2 regions of the Bacillus sp. SORGH_AS_0510 genome follow, and region 2 is predicted to be linked to the other one. Evidence: a T-box and tRNA genes for the amino acid it is inferred to sense, from the RefSeq annotation. Region 2 holds a T-box; the other holds one or more tRNA genes.
The links. A T-box is a leader RNA that pairs with one kind of tRNA and senses whether it is charged. The one in region 2 lies ahead of thrS (threonine--tRNA ligase), so its partner is inferred to be a tRNA-Thr.

Region 1 (7,342 bases), 1.6 Mb from region 2:
TGGGAGACAGTGTCAGGTGGGCAGTTTGACTGGGGCGGTCGCCTCCTAAAGAGTAACGGAGGCGCCCAAAGGTTCCCTCAGAATGGTTGGAAATCATTCGTAGAGTGTAAAGGCACAAGGGAGCTTGACTGCGAGACCTACAAGTCGAGCAGGGACGAAAGTCGGGCTTAGTGATCCGGTGGTTCCGCATGGAAGGGCCATCGCTCAACGGATAAAAGCTACCCCGGGGATAACAGGCTTATCTCCCCCAAGAGTCCACATCGACGGGGAGGTTTGGCACCTCGATGTCGGCTCATCGCATCCTGGGGCTGTAGTCGGTCCCAAGGGTTGGGCTGTTCGCCCATTAAAGCGGTACGCGAGCTGGGTTCAGAACGTCGTGAGACAGTTCGGTCCCTATCCGTCGTGGGCGTAGGAAATTTGAGAGGAGCTGTCCTTAGTACGAGAGGACCGGGATGGACGCACCGCTGGTGTACCAGTTGTCTTGCCAAAGGCATCGCTGGGTAGCTATGTGCGGACGGGATAAGTGCTGAAAGCATCTAAGCATGAAGCCCCCCTCAAGATGAGATTTCCCATAGCGTCAAGCTAGTAAGAACCCTGAAAGATGATCAGGTTGATAGGTCAGAGGTGGAAGCGTGGTAACATGTGGAGCTGACTGATACTAATCGTTCGAGGACTTAACCAAGTTTTTAGCGAACTCAAATGTTTATTGAATTTTCTTCTACATTATCTAGTTTTGAGGGAATGAAAAAATATATTTTCCTCTTGAAAAAATTAAAAAAGACATTATAATAAAATAGTGTCAAATAAAATAGTCTGGTAATTATGGCGAGAAGGTCACACCCGTTCCCATACCGAACACGGAAGTTAAGCTTCTCAGCGCCGATGGTAGTTGGGACGAAAGTCCCTGTGAGAGTAGGACATTGCCAGGCTGTTATATTATTGTTCCGCAGTAGCTCAGTGGTAGAGCTATCGGCTGTTAACCGATCGGTCGTAGGTTCGAGTCCTACCTGCGGAGCCATTTTTATGTCATCAAGTAAATTCAGCTATGCTTCCATAGCTCAGTAGGTAGAGCACTTCCATGGTAAGGAAGAGGTCAGCGGTTCGAGCCCGCTTGGAAGCTTACCTATATTAATATTATGGCCCCTTGGTCAAGCGGTTAAGACACCGCCCTTTCACGGCGGTAACACGGGTTCGAATCCCGTAGGGGTCACCATTTCGGAGGATTAGCTCAGCTGGGAGAGCATCTGCCTTACAAGCAGAGGGTCGGCGGTTCGATCCCGTCATCCTCCACCATATAATATGCCGGTGTAGCTCAATTGGTAGAGCACGACCGAATAAGCTTCCTGAAATATCATCAGCATACTGACCGAGCTGCTCCTTGAATAAGCTTTCTGAGGTCAGGATGACGATAATAAGGACAGCGTGTACAATCTAATATTTTTTTCAAACTATTTGCCGGTGTAGCTCAATTGGTAGAGCAACTGACTTGTAATCAGTAGGTTGGGGGTTCAAGTCCTCTCGCCGGCACCACTTTTTAAAAATAAATATGGAGGGGTAGCGAAGTGGCTAAACGCGGCGGACTGTAAATCCGCTCCCTCCGGGTTCGGCGGTTCGAATCCGTCCCCCTCCACCATTTATATTTTTAAAAAAGTTGGACATACTATAAGTGTAAATCACTATTGGGCTATAGCCAAGCGGTAAGGCATCGCACTTTGACTGCGACATGCGTTGGTTCAAATCCAGCTAGCCCAGCCAAGAGCCATTAGCTCAGTTGGTAGAGCATCTGACTTTTAATCAGAGGGTCGAAGGTTCGAGTCCTTCATGGCTCATAATTAAAGATAAAACCCTGGGAGATATATCCTCGGGTTTTATCTACGAGTTTGCGGAAGTAGTTCAGTGGTAGAACACCACCTTGCCAAGGTGGGGGTCGCGGGTTCGAATCCCGTCTTCCGCTCCATAGATGGGGCCTTAGCTCAGCTGGGAGAGCGCCTGCTTTGCACGCAGGAGGTCAGCGGTTCGATCCCGCTAGGCTCCACCATCACACTACATAATTCGCCTTAAATCAGATGATGATTTAAGGCTTTTTTTATTTTTATGAGCTGGAATTTTATCTTATAAGAATAGAAGGTCGCATAGAGAGGTTCTATGAGCCTGTGATCTGGATTATTAAGAGAGAAAGGTCGCGTAGAGGGGTTCTATGAGCCCGAGATCTGGATTATTAAGAAAAAAAGGACGCATAGAGAGGTTCTATGAGCCCGAGATCTGGATTATTAAGAAAAAATGGACGCGTAGAGAGGTTCTATGAGCCCGAGATCTAGATTATTAAGAATAAAAGGACGCGTAGAGAGGTTCTATGAGCCCGAGATCTGGATTATTAAGAGAGAAAGGAAGCGTAGAGGGGTTCTATGAGCCCGAGATCTGAATTATAAAGAGGGAAAGGACGCGTAGAGGGTGTTCTATGAGCCCGAGATCTAGATTATAAAGAGAGAAAGGTCGCGTAGAGAGGTGCTATGAGCCCGAATTCTGGATTGTTAAGAAAAAAAGGACGCGTAGAGGGGTTCTATGAGCCTATGATCTGGATTATTAAGAAAAAAAGGACGCGTAAAGAGGTGCTATGAGCCCGAACTCTGGATTGTTAAGAAAAAAAGGTCGCGTAGAGCAGTCCCTGAATCATAATCATGATTTTTTAGTAAAAACACCCGAACACCCTACCGCTTACCGCATATATATACACAATTCTGTCGAGTTGAGTCATTTGTTTGAAAGCGGTTAAAATAGAAGTAATAAGGGCTAGGGAGGAATTGCATTGACTAAGAAACTTTCAATTATTGGAATGCCTATGGACTTAGGCCAAATGCGTCGTGGAGTAGATATGGGGCCTAGTGCCATCCGCTATGCAGGAATCTACGAGCGATTAAAACCGCTGTTTGAAGAAATTCATGATTTAGGTGATATCCCGGTCGGAAGACCTGAAGTTGTCGTAGATAAGGAATCGAATTTACGAAATTTAGACCTGGTTGCCGAAAAAAGTACTTTGCTGGCTGAGAAAGTAGACGAGGCTGTCCAATCTGGAGCATTTCCACTTGTTTTGGGTGGAGACCATAGCATTGCGATTGGTACATTAGCTGGTGTTTCTAAGCATTATAAAAATCTTGGTGTGATCTGGTATGATGCGCATGGTGATTTGAATACAGCGGAGACAAGCCCAACAGGAAACATCCATGGAATGCCTTTAGCAGTCAGCCTTGGATGGGGTCACTCTTTATTAACCCAGATCCTTAACTATTCCCCAAAAGTAAAGCCTGAAAATGTAGTCATTATTGGTGCAAGAGCACTTGATGATGGTGAAAAAGAATTAATAAAAGAAAAAGGGATAAAAGTCTATACCATGCATGAAATCGACCGTTTAGGTATGACGAAAGTAATGGAAGAAACTATTTCATATCTTAAGGAAAAAAACAGATGGGGTTCACTTGTCACTAGATTTAGATGGATTAGATCCAAGCGACGCTCCAGGAGTAGGTACACCGGTTATGGGCGGAATAAGCTACAGAGAAAGTCATCTTGCGATGGAAATGCTCGAGGAAGCGAAAATTATTACTTCTGCAGAATTCGTAGAAGTGAATCCCATTTTAGATGAAAAGAATAAAACAGCTGTCTGTGCTGTTGAACTGATGGGATCATTATTTGGAGAAAAACTTTTATAATAAATTAAAAGCAGCTGCCCGAATTTCTGCAGCTGCTTTTTACATTTTTGATTCTAAGGTATGATATTGATACAGTAATAAATCGAGCTTTTTACTTGCTGCTATGACGCGGGGATGTAACAAAGAAGTCTCAGATGCAAGCCGAACCATTTCATGTCGGCAGTTTTCTATTTCCTCCAATAATTTAGGACGTTGAAGACCCACTTTGCCATTACCTCTTTTCTATAAAATCGTTATTGTTATCTTTTTACCCCAAGGAAAAAACTTTAAACTAATTGCTTACCGTAATTAGTAAATTTTTGTTAATATTATAGATGTTGAGAAGATTTTTCGTTTTAAACGAAACTTTTTTGCTAGGGATACGTAGTATCGTATAGCAGCATTGGAGCTGAGGTAATTTAATGGAAGCTATTATTAAAAAAAGAATAAAACAAGTTATTAAAGGCGACCAAGATGCCTTTGGTGAAATCGTTGAGATATATAAAAATAGCGTCTATCAGCTTTGTTATAGAATGCTTGGGAATCGCCATGAAGCAGAAGACGTAGCACAGGAAGCTTTTATCCGTGCATATGTAAATATCAAATCGTTTAACCAAGACTTAAAGTTTTCAACCTGGCTGTTTCGGATTGCTACTAATTTATGTATTGATCGCATGAGAAAAAAGAAACCCGATTATTATTTAGATGCAGAGGTAGCAGGAACAGAAGGATTAACGATGTATGCGCAGGTCCCATCAAATACGCCGTTGCCGGAAAAAGAGGTTGAAAGCTTAGAACTGCATGAAACTGTTCAGCAGGAAATATTAAAACTGCCAGAAAAATACCGTTCTGCAATCGTATTAAAATACATTGAAGAACTGTCATTAAATGAAATTAGTGAAATTCTTGATTTGCCACTAGGAACGGTCAAAACAAGAATTCACCGAGGACGAGAAGCGTTGAGACAACAATTAAGATATGTGTGATAAGAGGTGAAACGTTAAATGTGTCCAGAACAAATCATTGAACTAATGCACGAATTTTTAGATGAAGAAATAGAACCAGAAAAGGAACAAATATTAAGAGAGCATCTTAAAAGCTGCGCAGAATGCGATGCGATTTTTCATGAACTAAAAAGAACGATTGCTTTTGTAAAGAGCACTTCTCATATGCAAGCTCCAGATGATTTTACGGCGAATGTGTTAGCTCGTCTCCCAAAAGAAAAGAAACAGATTTCGATGCAGAGATGGTTGAAGAATCATCCTATACTTGCTGCCGCATCCGTATTCGTAGTCTTAATGTTGGGAAGCTTATTCTCTACATGGAACCAGGACCAGGAATTTGCTGTATCTAAGCAAAAGAACCTTATCGTCAAAAATAATACTGTTATTGTTCCTAAAGGGGAAGTTGTAAAGGGCGATGTTACTGTTCGTAATGGAAAACTGAAAATAGAGGGAGAAGTCCAAGGAGACGTGACAGTCATCCATGGTGAGAAATATTTAGCGTCTGCGGGACATGTAACCGGAAAAATTGAAGAGGTAAATGAGGTGTTTGACTGGATATGGTATCATATGAAAAAGACAGGACAAGATGTCTTGGCCCTTTTTGACCAGCCAGCAACAAATTAAAGACAAATCACTCTGTGTATGAGTGATTTGTTTTTTTACAAGGCTCTGTTAAACTTGCCTGTTGATTTCCGCTCCAGACGCGAGCGGTTCGTGGGTGTTTCGGCGAGCCTCCTCGACGCAAGCGTCTGCGGGGTCTCCCCTGAACCATACTCCCACAGGAGTCTTCGCGTCTTCCGCTCCAATCAACAGGGTGCAATAATCAACATTGTTCTTTAACACAGCCTTTTACAAAGAATGTCTAAATTATCCTTGAAGTGTCAGGAAAGAGGGAGTTTTCGCCTAAATATAGACATATAATAAGCATATGAAGAATTTATGGTATAATAATTGAGTTGTCATGAAAATAGGTTTTTATAAAATTACGGAGGAAAAACAATGCAGTTTGCTGATTTCACTGTATGGAAGTATTTAGCTAGTATTGTTGATATTGTCCTCGTATGGTATGTCATTTATAAACTGATTAATGTGATAAAAGGAACAAAAGCTGTTCAATTATTAAAAGGGATACTGGTGATTCTCTTAGTCAGAGTGGTCAGTGAGTTCCTTGGCTTAGCCACATTAAGCTGGATGATGCAACAGGCCATAAATTGGGGATTTCTTGCTATAATCATTATTTTTCAGCCTGAACTTAGGAGAGCTCTTGAGCAATTGGGGAGAGGGCGGTTCTTTTCAAGGAGCAGTAATCCGGATGATGATGACCAGGAAAAAACAGTCGAAGCGATTATTAAGGCTACCGACTATATGGCAAAACGACGGATTGGCGCTTTGATCTCCATTGAAAGAGAAACGGGTATGAGTGATTACATAGAAACAGGAATACATTTAGGTTCAACGATTTCTTCGGAATTGCTCATTAACATTTTCATTCCAAACACACCACTACATGATGGGGCTGTTATTATTCAAAAGAACAGTGTGGCAGCGGCTGCCTGTTATCTACCTTTGTCAGAAAGTCCATTTATTTCAAAGGAGTTAGGTACCCGGCACCGAGCGGCACTAGGAATAAGTGAAGTAACCGACAGTATTACGGTTGTTGTTTCAGAGGAGACTGGTAGTATTTCTCTTACAAAGAACGGAGAATTGCACCGTGATTTAAAGTCGGAAGGATTAAAAGAATTACTTACGAGTGAATTAGTCATTCATAACAAAGCGAAACAAGCTTCTTCCGCTCGTTGGAACTGGAGGGGGAAGAATAATGGATAAATTGATGGATAACCCATGGTTTATAAAAATTCTTGCGTTGTTATTGGCTGTTCTGTTATATAACTCGATCCCGCCGCACACAGGAAAACAACTATCGGATGTGAATGTACCAGGAGTACAATCGACCGTCACAATTAAGGATTTCCCTGTAAAAGTGTATTATGATACAGAAAATTTAGTGGTCTCTGGTATCCCAGATACAGTGGATATTACTTTAAAAGGACCAAAGACACATGTACAGTCTGCCAATGCGCTAAGGAACTTTGAAGTATTCGTAGATTTAACAAATGCAAAAATTGGTAAGCAAAAAGTGAAACTAGAGGTCAAAGATCTCTCTGATAAACTAACGGCAACCATGAAACCAGGTACTGTTACAGTGTCTGTACAAGAAAAAATCACCAAGGAATTCAAAGTCGAGGCAGAATTCAATAAGAATCAAATCGAGGATGGATATTCCGCCGGACAACCTGTGGTAGAACCAAATAAAGTAAAAATCACAGGTGCAAAAAGTGCAATCGATCGAATTACTTATGTAAAAGCGACTGTAGAGGCAAAAGAAAAGTGGAAGAATTCATTAACGAAGGAAGCTACTGTCCAAGTATTAGACAAGGATTTAAATAAATTGGATGTTACGGTGGAGCCAAGTACGGTAAAAGTCACGATTCCGATTAAGGATAATAGTAAGACCGTTCCCATAACGATACAAAAGAAGGGAACACCACCAGCAGGAGTGACAATCGAATCCATTGATTTAGATGTAAAAGAAGCAACCATTATTGGTCCTGAAGAGATTCTCAAGGAAACAGAAAGTGTCCGTGTAGAAGT
Region 2 (7,342 bases):
GCGCCTAGCCCCTCGGGTCAAATAACCTTCTGCAAGTAAAGTCAAAGAGCGACTTTTCTTGCAGAAGAACATTTGCCTGTCGGGGCTGAGCAAGGCGCTTCCGCTTTTCTTAATTATTATATTAAAACTACAAGTATCTAACTTCTAATTTGGCCAAGTCCCCCATATATATTAAAACAGAGATTGCCTCAAAGGGGGGATTTGGTTGGCGGAAATCATCTTCCAAAGCAAGGTGGAAGCACAAAAATTTTATAACCACTTGCTGAAGTATGTACCATATAATCCAGAACATGAAACTATTCTTCTTTTAGAAGATCGACATATAGTAAAAATAGTAGATTTATGTTTTTCAACCGATTTATTTGACTCGGTGAAGCTGGCTTTTTATCAGTTTATAACGAATACAAAACGAGATAACTGGTTTAGAGAGATTTTATGCGATCAATATTACTTTACAGATATGGAAGAGCAACAGCAGATTATCGATATCATTTATTCGATTTTGGATGGGCAAAGAGAGGATTTGTCTGTATTCTTAAAAGAAATAAATGACGAGTCTGATTTAATTAGGACGGCAATTGATGAAATCCTGCAAGATCATGTCACGTTCTCATTTGATTCCTTTGTTAAATTCCGCTTGCGTTCCTATCTGCAGGCACTGGAAAGCTATATCGAGATTGCTATTGATGAATACAAGATGGAGCAGGAATATCAAATGTTTGTTCACATGCTTAGGGACTTTTTAGTGAACCGGGAACCCAAAATGAATACCCTTCATTTATTGTTTGATGAGGAAATTACTTTTTATAATGAGCACTTTGTTGAGATTAAAAGAGGAGAGTTAACAAGGTTGATCGATCGGAAGCTGTTAGTGAATCACCCTGTCTATATAGATTCCGTTTCCATTGCGCCGCTGTTGTCACTTGCACCAACCTTTATTTTTATTTATACCAAGGATCCTGACGAGCCTTTGGTGAGAACGATTAAGAACATTTTTGAGGAGAGAGTGACGGTTAAGGAATTTTCTGCGCTGCGAAAAGTAAGAAAATGTACTGCTGAAACAGACTCATCGGAAAATCATGCATAAAAGAATAAAATAATGTCAATATTTAGTTTTATGTACCTTGCTTTTTTGAAAGGAAATCATTATAATAACGTACATAGCAAAATATGTAGTAAAAGTAATGATAAGGACAACAGTATTTCATTTACGGTTTTTAGAGAGGAAGACCACCGGCTGAAAGTCTTCTAACACGGGATAAATACTTACCACCTTTAAACTTCAACAGTGAACATTTCCTAATTTTGTGGAATTAGTAATTGTTGACGGCAACAGCCGTTACCTGACCAAAGTCATGATCGACGAATTATGTTGAACATGAAAAATTGGGTGGAACCACGTGTTAATCAAAACTCGTCCCTATTCCAGGGACGGGTTTTTTTATTTTTTAGCTCTGTTAAAGAACAGTGATAATTTTTTCACCCGTTGATTGGAGCGGAAGGCACGAAGACTCCTGTGGGAGTATGGTTCAGGAGAGACCCCGCAGGCGCAAGCGCCGAGGAGGCTCGCCGAAACACCCACGGACCGCTCGTGCCTGGAGCGGAAATCAACAGGCAAGTTTAACAAAGCCTATTTTTTATAAAGCGATAGATGGATAATTGTCCGCTATCGCTCAAATCAAAGGAGGAATTACCATGTCAGACGTTGTTAAGATTTCGTTTCCAGATGGGGCAGTAAAGGAGTTCCCACGCGGAACAACAACGGAAGATATTGCTGCTTCCATTAGCCCAGGCCTTAAGAAAAAAGCAATTGCCGGTAAATGGAACGGACAAATGTATGATCTTCGCCGTCCAATCATGGAAGACGGTTCTATAGAAATCGTTGTACCTGATTCAAGTGACGCTTTAGAGGTGTTGCGTCATAGTACTGCGCACTTAATGGCTCAAGCTGTAAGAAGATTGTATCCAAATGTAAACCTTGGAGTAGGTCCAGTAATCGAGGGTGGTTTTTATTATGATATGGATCTTGATGTGTCATTAACTCCAGAGGACCTTCCAAAAATCGAAAAAGAAATGGCGAAAATCGTTAATGAAAATATTGAGATTGTTCGCAAGGAAGTAAGCCGTGCTGACGCTGTTCAATTATTTAAAGAAGCAGGAGACCCTTACAAGCTTGAACTAATTGAAGCAATCCCTGATGAAGAAACAGTGACAATTTACGAACAAGGTGATTTCTTTGACCTTTGCCGTGGAGTTCATGTTCCTTCGACTGGAAAAATTAAAGAATTCAAGCTCTTAAGCATTGCGGGTGCCTACTGGCGTGGTGACAGCAATAATAAGATGTTGCAGCGTGTGTATGGAACAGCGTTCTTTAAGAAAGAGGACTTGGCTGAACACCTTCGCCTACTTGAAGAAGCGAAAGAGCGTGATCATCGTAAAATTGGTAAAGAGTTAAGCTTATTTACAACTAATCAATTGGTTGGTCAAGGTTTACCATTATGGCTTCCAAAAGGTGCTACTATCCGCCGTGTAATTGAACGTTATATTGTCGATAAAGAACAACGACTTGGCTATGACCATGTGTATACACCGGTTATGGGTAGTGTTGACCTATACAAAACTTCTGGTCACTGGGATCACTATCATGAAGATATGTTCCCGGTTATGGAGATGGAGAACGAACAGTTAGTTTTACGTCCAATGAACTGTCCGCACCATATGATGGTGTATAAGAATACAATCCATAGCTATCGTGAACTGCCAATTCGTATCGCAGAGCTTGGATTAATGCACAGATATGAAATGTCTGGTGCCTTAGCTGGACTGCAGCGTGTTCGTGGAATGACATTAAATGATGCACACATTTTCGTTCGTCCGGATCAAATCAAAGATGAATTTAAGCGTGTGGTGAACTTAGTCCTTAATGTATATAAGGATTTCAATATTACCGACTATTCGTTCCGCCTTTCTTACCGCGATCCACAAGATACTGAAAAGTATTTTAACGATGACGCCATGTGGGAAAAAGCACAAAGCATGCTCAAGGAAGCAATGGATGATCTTGGTTTGGATTATTTTGAGGCAGAAGGAGAAGCTGCATTCTATGGTCCAAAGCTTGATGTTCAGGTGAAAACAGCCCTAGGTAAAGATGAAACACTTTCCACTGTTCAACTGGACTTCTTACTTCCAGAGCGATTTGATTTAACATACGTAGGTGAAGATGGTAAGCAACATCGTCCGGTTGTTATCCACCGCGGAGTTGTTTCAACAATGGAACGTTTTGTTGCCTTCTTAATTGAAGAGTATAAAGGAGCATTCCCAACTTGGTTAGCACCAGTCCAAGTTCAAGTTATTCCTGTTTCTCCGGGAGCACACTTTGATTATGCAAAACAAGTTCAGGAACAGCTTCAAAATGAAGGCTTCCGTGTAGAATTAGATGGCCGTGATGAAAAAATTGGCTATAAAATCCGTGAAGCGCAAATGCAAAAAATTCCATATATGCTTGTTGTCGGCGACAAAGAAGTGGAAAATAATGCTGTTAACGTTCGTAAATATGGTGAACAAAATTCCGAAACAAAGCCTTTTGCAGACTTCTTAGCTGCAATTAAAGCAGAAGTGCAAAAAGGTTAATAAACAAAGAAAGAGTGGGTGACTCCTCTCTTTCTTTGTTTATTTAGAAAAAATCTATTGAATAATTTTTGATTTCTTGCTACAATAAATTTCGTTGTCATGAGTAAATAGTTTGTTTGACAATACGTCTTTGTTTATGTTATAGTAATCAAGGTTAAATTGAATATTGTTTTGGGAAAAGAAGAAGCACCCGCTTCTCACCTGATTGACGCATATGGGCAGTTGGCAGGTTTTACGTGAACTTTTTGTTTATTTACTTATGTTTCGTAAAGTGTGGGTGTATGCATCCGCACTTTTTTGTTTGTGTACTTAAGAAATAGCACGTATAAAAAGTTTTAATACCTGTCGATTCCAACGAGGGTGTCATTTGTAAGGTGAATCATTCTTATACCCAGACGTTGTATTCGTAATAAACCTTGGAGGTGGCTAATTATTAGCAAAGACATGTTGTTAAATGAGGGCATCCGAGCTCGCGAAGTTCGCTTAATTGATCAAAATGGCGAACAGTTAGGGATCAAATCCAAAAACGAAGCGTTGGAAATTGCCGGACGAGTAAATCTTGATTTGGTACTTGTAGCACCAAATGCAAAGCCTCCGGTAGCCCGGATTATGGACTATGGCAAATTCAAATTCGAGAATCAAAAGAAAGAAAAAGAAGCTCGTAAGAATCAAAAGATTATTACTACTAAAGAAGTTCGTCTAAGCCCAACGATAGATGAGCATGACTTTAATACAAAGCTTCGTAATGCTATTAAGTTTTTGGAAAAAGGCGACAAAGTAAAAGCTTCCATCCGTTTCAAGGGTAGAGCAATTACACATAAAGAAATTGGTCAACGTGTATTAGACCGTTTCTCTGAAGCATGCAAGGAAGTAGCGACTATTGAGTCACATCCAAAAATGGATGGCCGAAGCATGTTCCTGGTTTTAGCACCTAAAGCTGATAAGTAATAAGGAGGATATTCCAATGCCAAAAATGAAAACTCACCGCGGCGCTGCAAAGCGTTTCAAAAAGACTGGTTCTGGTCAACTTAAGCGTGACCATGCTTATACAAGCCACTTATTCGCGAACAAATCTACAAAAGCTAAGCGTAAACTTCGCAAAGGAACTCTTGTTTCTAAAGGCGATTTCAAACGCATTCGTCAATTATTAACTTACGTAAAATAATCTCGGACAGATCGATTTATTCTAGGAGGGAAATTACATGCCACGTGTAAAAGGCGGTACAGTTACTCGCAAACGTCGTAAAAGAGTTCTTAAATTAGCAAAAGGTTATTTCGGTTCAAAACATACATTATATAAAGTTGCTAACCAACAGGTTATGAAATCATTAATGTATGCTTTCCGCGATCGTCGTCAAAAGAAGCGCGACTTCCGCAAACTTTGGATTACTCGTATCAACGCAGCAGCTCGTATGAACGGTCTTTCTTACAGCCGTTTAATGCACGGCTTAAAGCTTGCTGGTATCGAAGTAAACCGCAAGATGCTTGCTGAATTAGCAGTTAGCGATGCTAACGCATTTGCTGAATTAGCAAACCTAGCTAAGCAACAACAAAAATAATTAAAAGATATAAAGCCATTCTCTTTTGAGGATGGCTTTTTCTGTAAGGGGGAGTCAGAATGAATGGCAGAATGGTTTTACTTGTAGTCTATGTAATCATGAACTTAATAGGACTTTTTATAATGGGAGAAGATAAAAAGCGTGCGAGGAAGCATGAGTACCGAATTTCAGAGAGAACACTTTGGCTGGTAGCTCTCTTCGGTGGAGCTGTTGGGTCAACTATTGGTATGCAGCTATACCGTCATAAAACAAAACATGCAGCATTTAAAATCGGCTTTCCTTTCTTAGCAGTAATTGAACTGATTCTCTTTATAAAGGTTTGGTGGTGATTTGGATGAATCTAGAAAAATTATTTCACATGCAAAAGGCTTTAGACTCTCATATAGAAGAAAAGCATGAATTGCAAAAGGAAAATTTATTTGAAAGAAAGGCCCTTGCATTGCTAGTGGAAATTGGGGAATTGGCAAACGAAACACGTTGTTTTAAGTTTTGGAGTGTTAAGCCATCCTCAGAAAAAGATGTTATTCTTGAAGAGTTTGTAGACGGAATCCATTTTATTTTATCACTGGGGATTGAATGCGGTTTTAATAAGGTGCCTATTGAGTTGGAGGGAATTAACTCTACTTCCACTGTGACGGAACAATTCCTTGCTGTGTATGAAACAATCAGCTTGTTCCAAAAGAACAAGGAATTAGATGGGTACATTAACGTGTTTGAATCGTATATGCAGCTGGCGGCTTTGCTTGGTTTTACTAAGGAAGAAATCGAAGAGGCATATTTTCGTAAAAACGAAGTAAATTATCAAAGACAACAAAATAACTATTAGCCAGAAAATTTGTAAGTTTTGCGCTTTTACAGGTATAATAAAGGTCGGATATACATAATTAGGGGGGCTAAATAAATGGTTAAACTCGATGAAACATTAACGATGTTAAAAGACCTAACAGATGCCAAAGGGATTCCCGGCAATGAGCGTGAAGTGCGCGAAGTAATGAAGAAATACATAACTCCACTTGCTGATGAAGTAACCACAGATGGTCTTGGCAGCTTAATTGCTAAGAAGGTGGGAAAAGAAGGCGGTCCAAAAATAATGGTTGCCGGCCACTTAGATGAAGTCGGCTTCATGGTGACAAAAATTGATGACAAAGGGTTCTTGCGCTTTCAACCAGTTGGCGGCTGGTGGGGACAGGTTATGCTTGCACAGCGTGTAACAATTGTTACGAGAAAAGGTGATGTGACAGGTATTATCGGTTCAAAGCCACCACATGTATTATCACCGGAAGCGCGTAAAAAACCAGTTGAAATTAAAGATATGTTCATTGATATCGGTGCTTCAAGCAGTGATGAAGCACAGGAGTGGGGTATACGTCCTGGAGATATGATTGTTCCTTACTTTGAGTTTACAGTGATGAACAATGAAAAGATGCTTTTAGCAAAGGCTTGGGATAACCGTATTGGTTGTGCCATTGCCATTGATGTGTTGCGTCAGCTGCAAGGAACTGACCACCCTAACGTGGTTTATGGTGTAGGTGCGGTGCAAGAAGAGGTCGGCTTGCGCGGGGCGAAGACAGCTGCTGCTAAAATCCAACCGGATATCGGTTTTGCTGTTGATGTAGGTATTGCAGGGGATACGCCTGGAATTACTGAAAAAGAAGCGATGAGCAAAATGGGCAAAGGCCCGCAAGTTGTCATTTATGATGCTTCATTAGTGGCGCATAAAGGATTGCGTGATTTTGTGACAGATACAGCTGAGGAGCTAAATATTCCGTTCCAATATGAGTCGATTCCTGGTGGAGGAACAGATGCTGGTTCCATTCATTTAACTCATAATGGTGTTCCAGCTTTGGCGATTACGATTGCCACTCGTTACATCCATTCCCATGCAGCGATGCTTCATCGTGATGATTATGAAAATGCGGTTAAGTTAATTGTTGAAGTGATCAAGCGCTTAGACCGTGAAACAGTTGATAAGATTACATTTGAATAAGAAGGTAGAAATCCCCGGCGAGGTTTTAGATTCTCCGGGGATTTTTTCTTAGTGGCGGGGAGAGTTCTGTGGATTCGCCGATAGGAACCCGGAATTCGCCGATAGAAGAGCAAACTCACAATAAAAAGCTGTCAATCCATCAGATTGACAGCTCTAACATAAAAAA

Region 1: it has a tRNA-Thr gene. The T-box ahead of thrS (threonine--tRNA ligase) is inferred to sense a tRNA for this amino acid. The anticodon was not compared.

The regions. Positions count from the first base shown of each region.
Region 1 covers NZ_JAUTAU010000001.1:49,612-56,953, reverse strand. The annotation lists rRNA gene QE429_RS00360 (23S ribosomal RNA) at 1-682, shown strand, start outside; rRNA gene rrf (5S ribosomal RNA) at 813-929, shown strand; tRNA gene QE429_RS00350 (tRNA-Asn) at 944-1,018, shown strand; tRNA gene QE429_RS00345 (tRNA-Thr) at 1,048-1,120, shown strand; tRNA gene QE429_RS00340 (tRNA-Glu) at 1,139-1,213, shown strand; tRNA gene QE429_RS00335 (tRNA-Val) at 1,218-1,293, shown strand; tRNA gene QE429_RS00330 (tRNA-Thr) at 1,455-1,530, shown strand; tRNA gene QE429_RS00325 (tRNA-Tyr) at 1,549-1,633, shown strand; tRNA gene QE429_RS00320 (tRNA-Gln) at 1,681-1,755, shown strand; tRNA gene QE429_RS00315 (tRNA-Lys) at 1,757-1,829, shown strand; tRNA gene QE429_RS00310 (tRNA-Gly) at 1,883-1,957, shown strand; tRNA gene QE429_RS00305 (tRNA-Ala) at 1,963-2,038, shown strand; partial or broken gene rocF (arginase) at 2,834-3,707, shown strand; gene QE429_RS00295 (aspartyl-phosphate phosphatase Spo0E family protein) at 3,747-3,911, opposite strand; gene sigW (RNA polymerase sigma factor SigW) at 4,109-4,672, shown strand; gene QE429_RS00285 (anti-sigma factor family protein) at 4,691-5,314, shown strand; gene cdaA (diadenylate cyclase CdaA) at 5,690-6,517, shown strand; gene QE429_RS00275 (CdaR family protein) at 6,510-7,342, shown strand, end outside.
Region 2 covers NZ_JAUTAU010000001.1:1,656,592-1,663,933, forward strand. The annotation lists gene ytxC (putative sporulation protein YtxC) at 206-1,087, shown strand; T-box leader at 1,176-1,425, shown strand; gene thrS (threonine--tRNA ligase) at 1,696-3,630, shown strand; ribosomal protein L20 leader region at 3,803-3,935, shown strand; gene infC (translation initiation factor IF-3) at 4,060-4,578, shown strand; gene rpmI (50S ribosomal protein L35) at 4,595-4,795, shown strand; gene rplT (50S ribosomal protein L20) at 4,833-5,189, shown strand; gene QE429_RS08410 (DUF1294 domain-containing protein) at 5,249-5,518, shown strand; gene QE429_RS08415 (dUTP diphosphatase) at 5,524-6,015, shown strand; gene QE429_RS08420 (M42 family metallopeptidase) at 6,091-7,176, shown strand.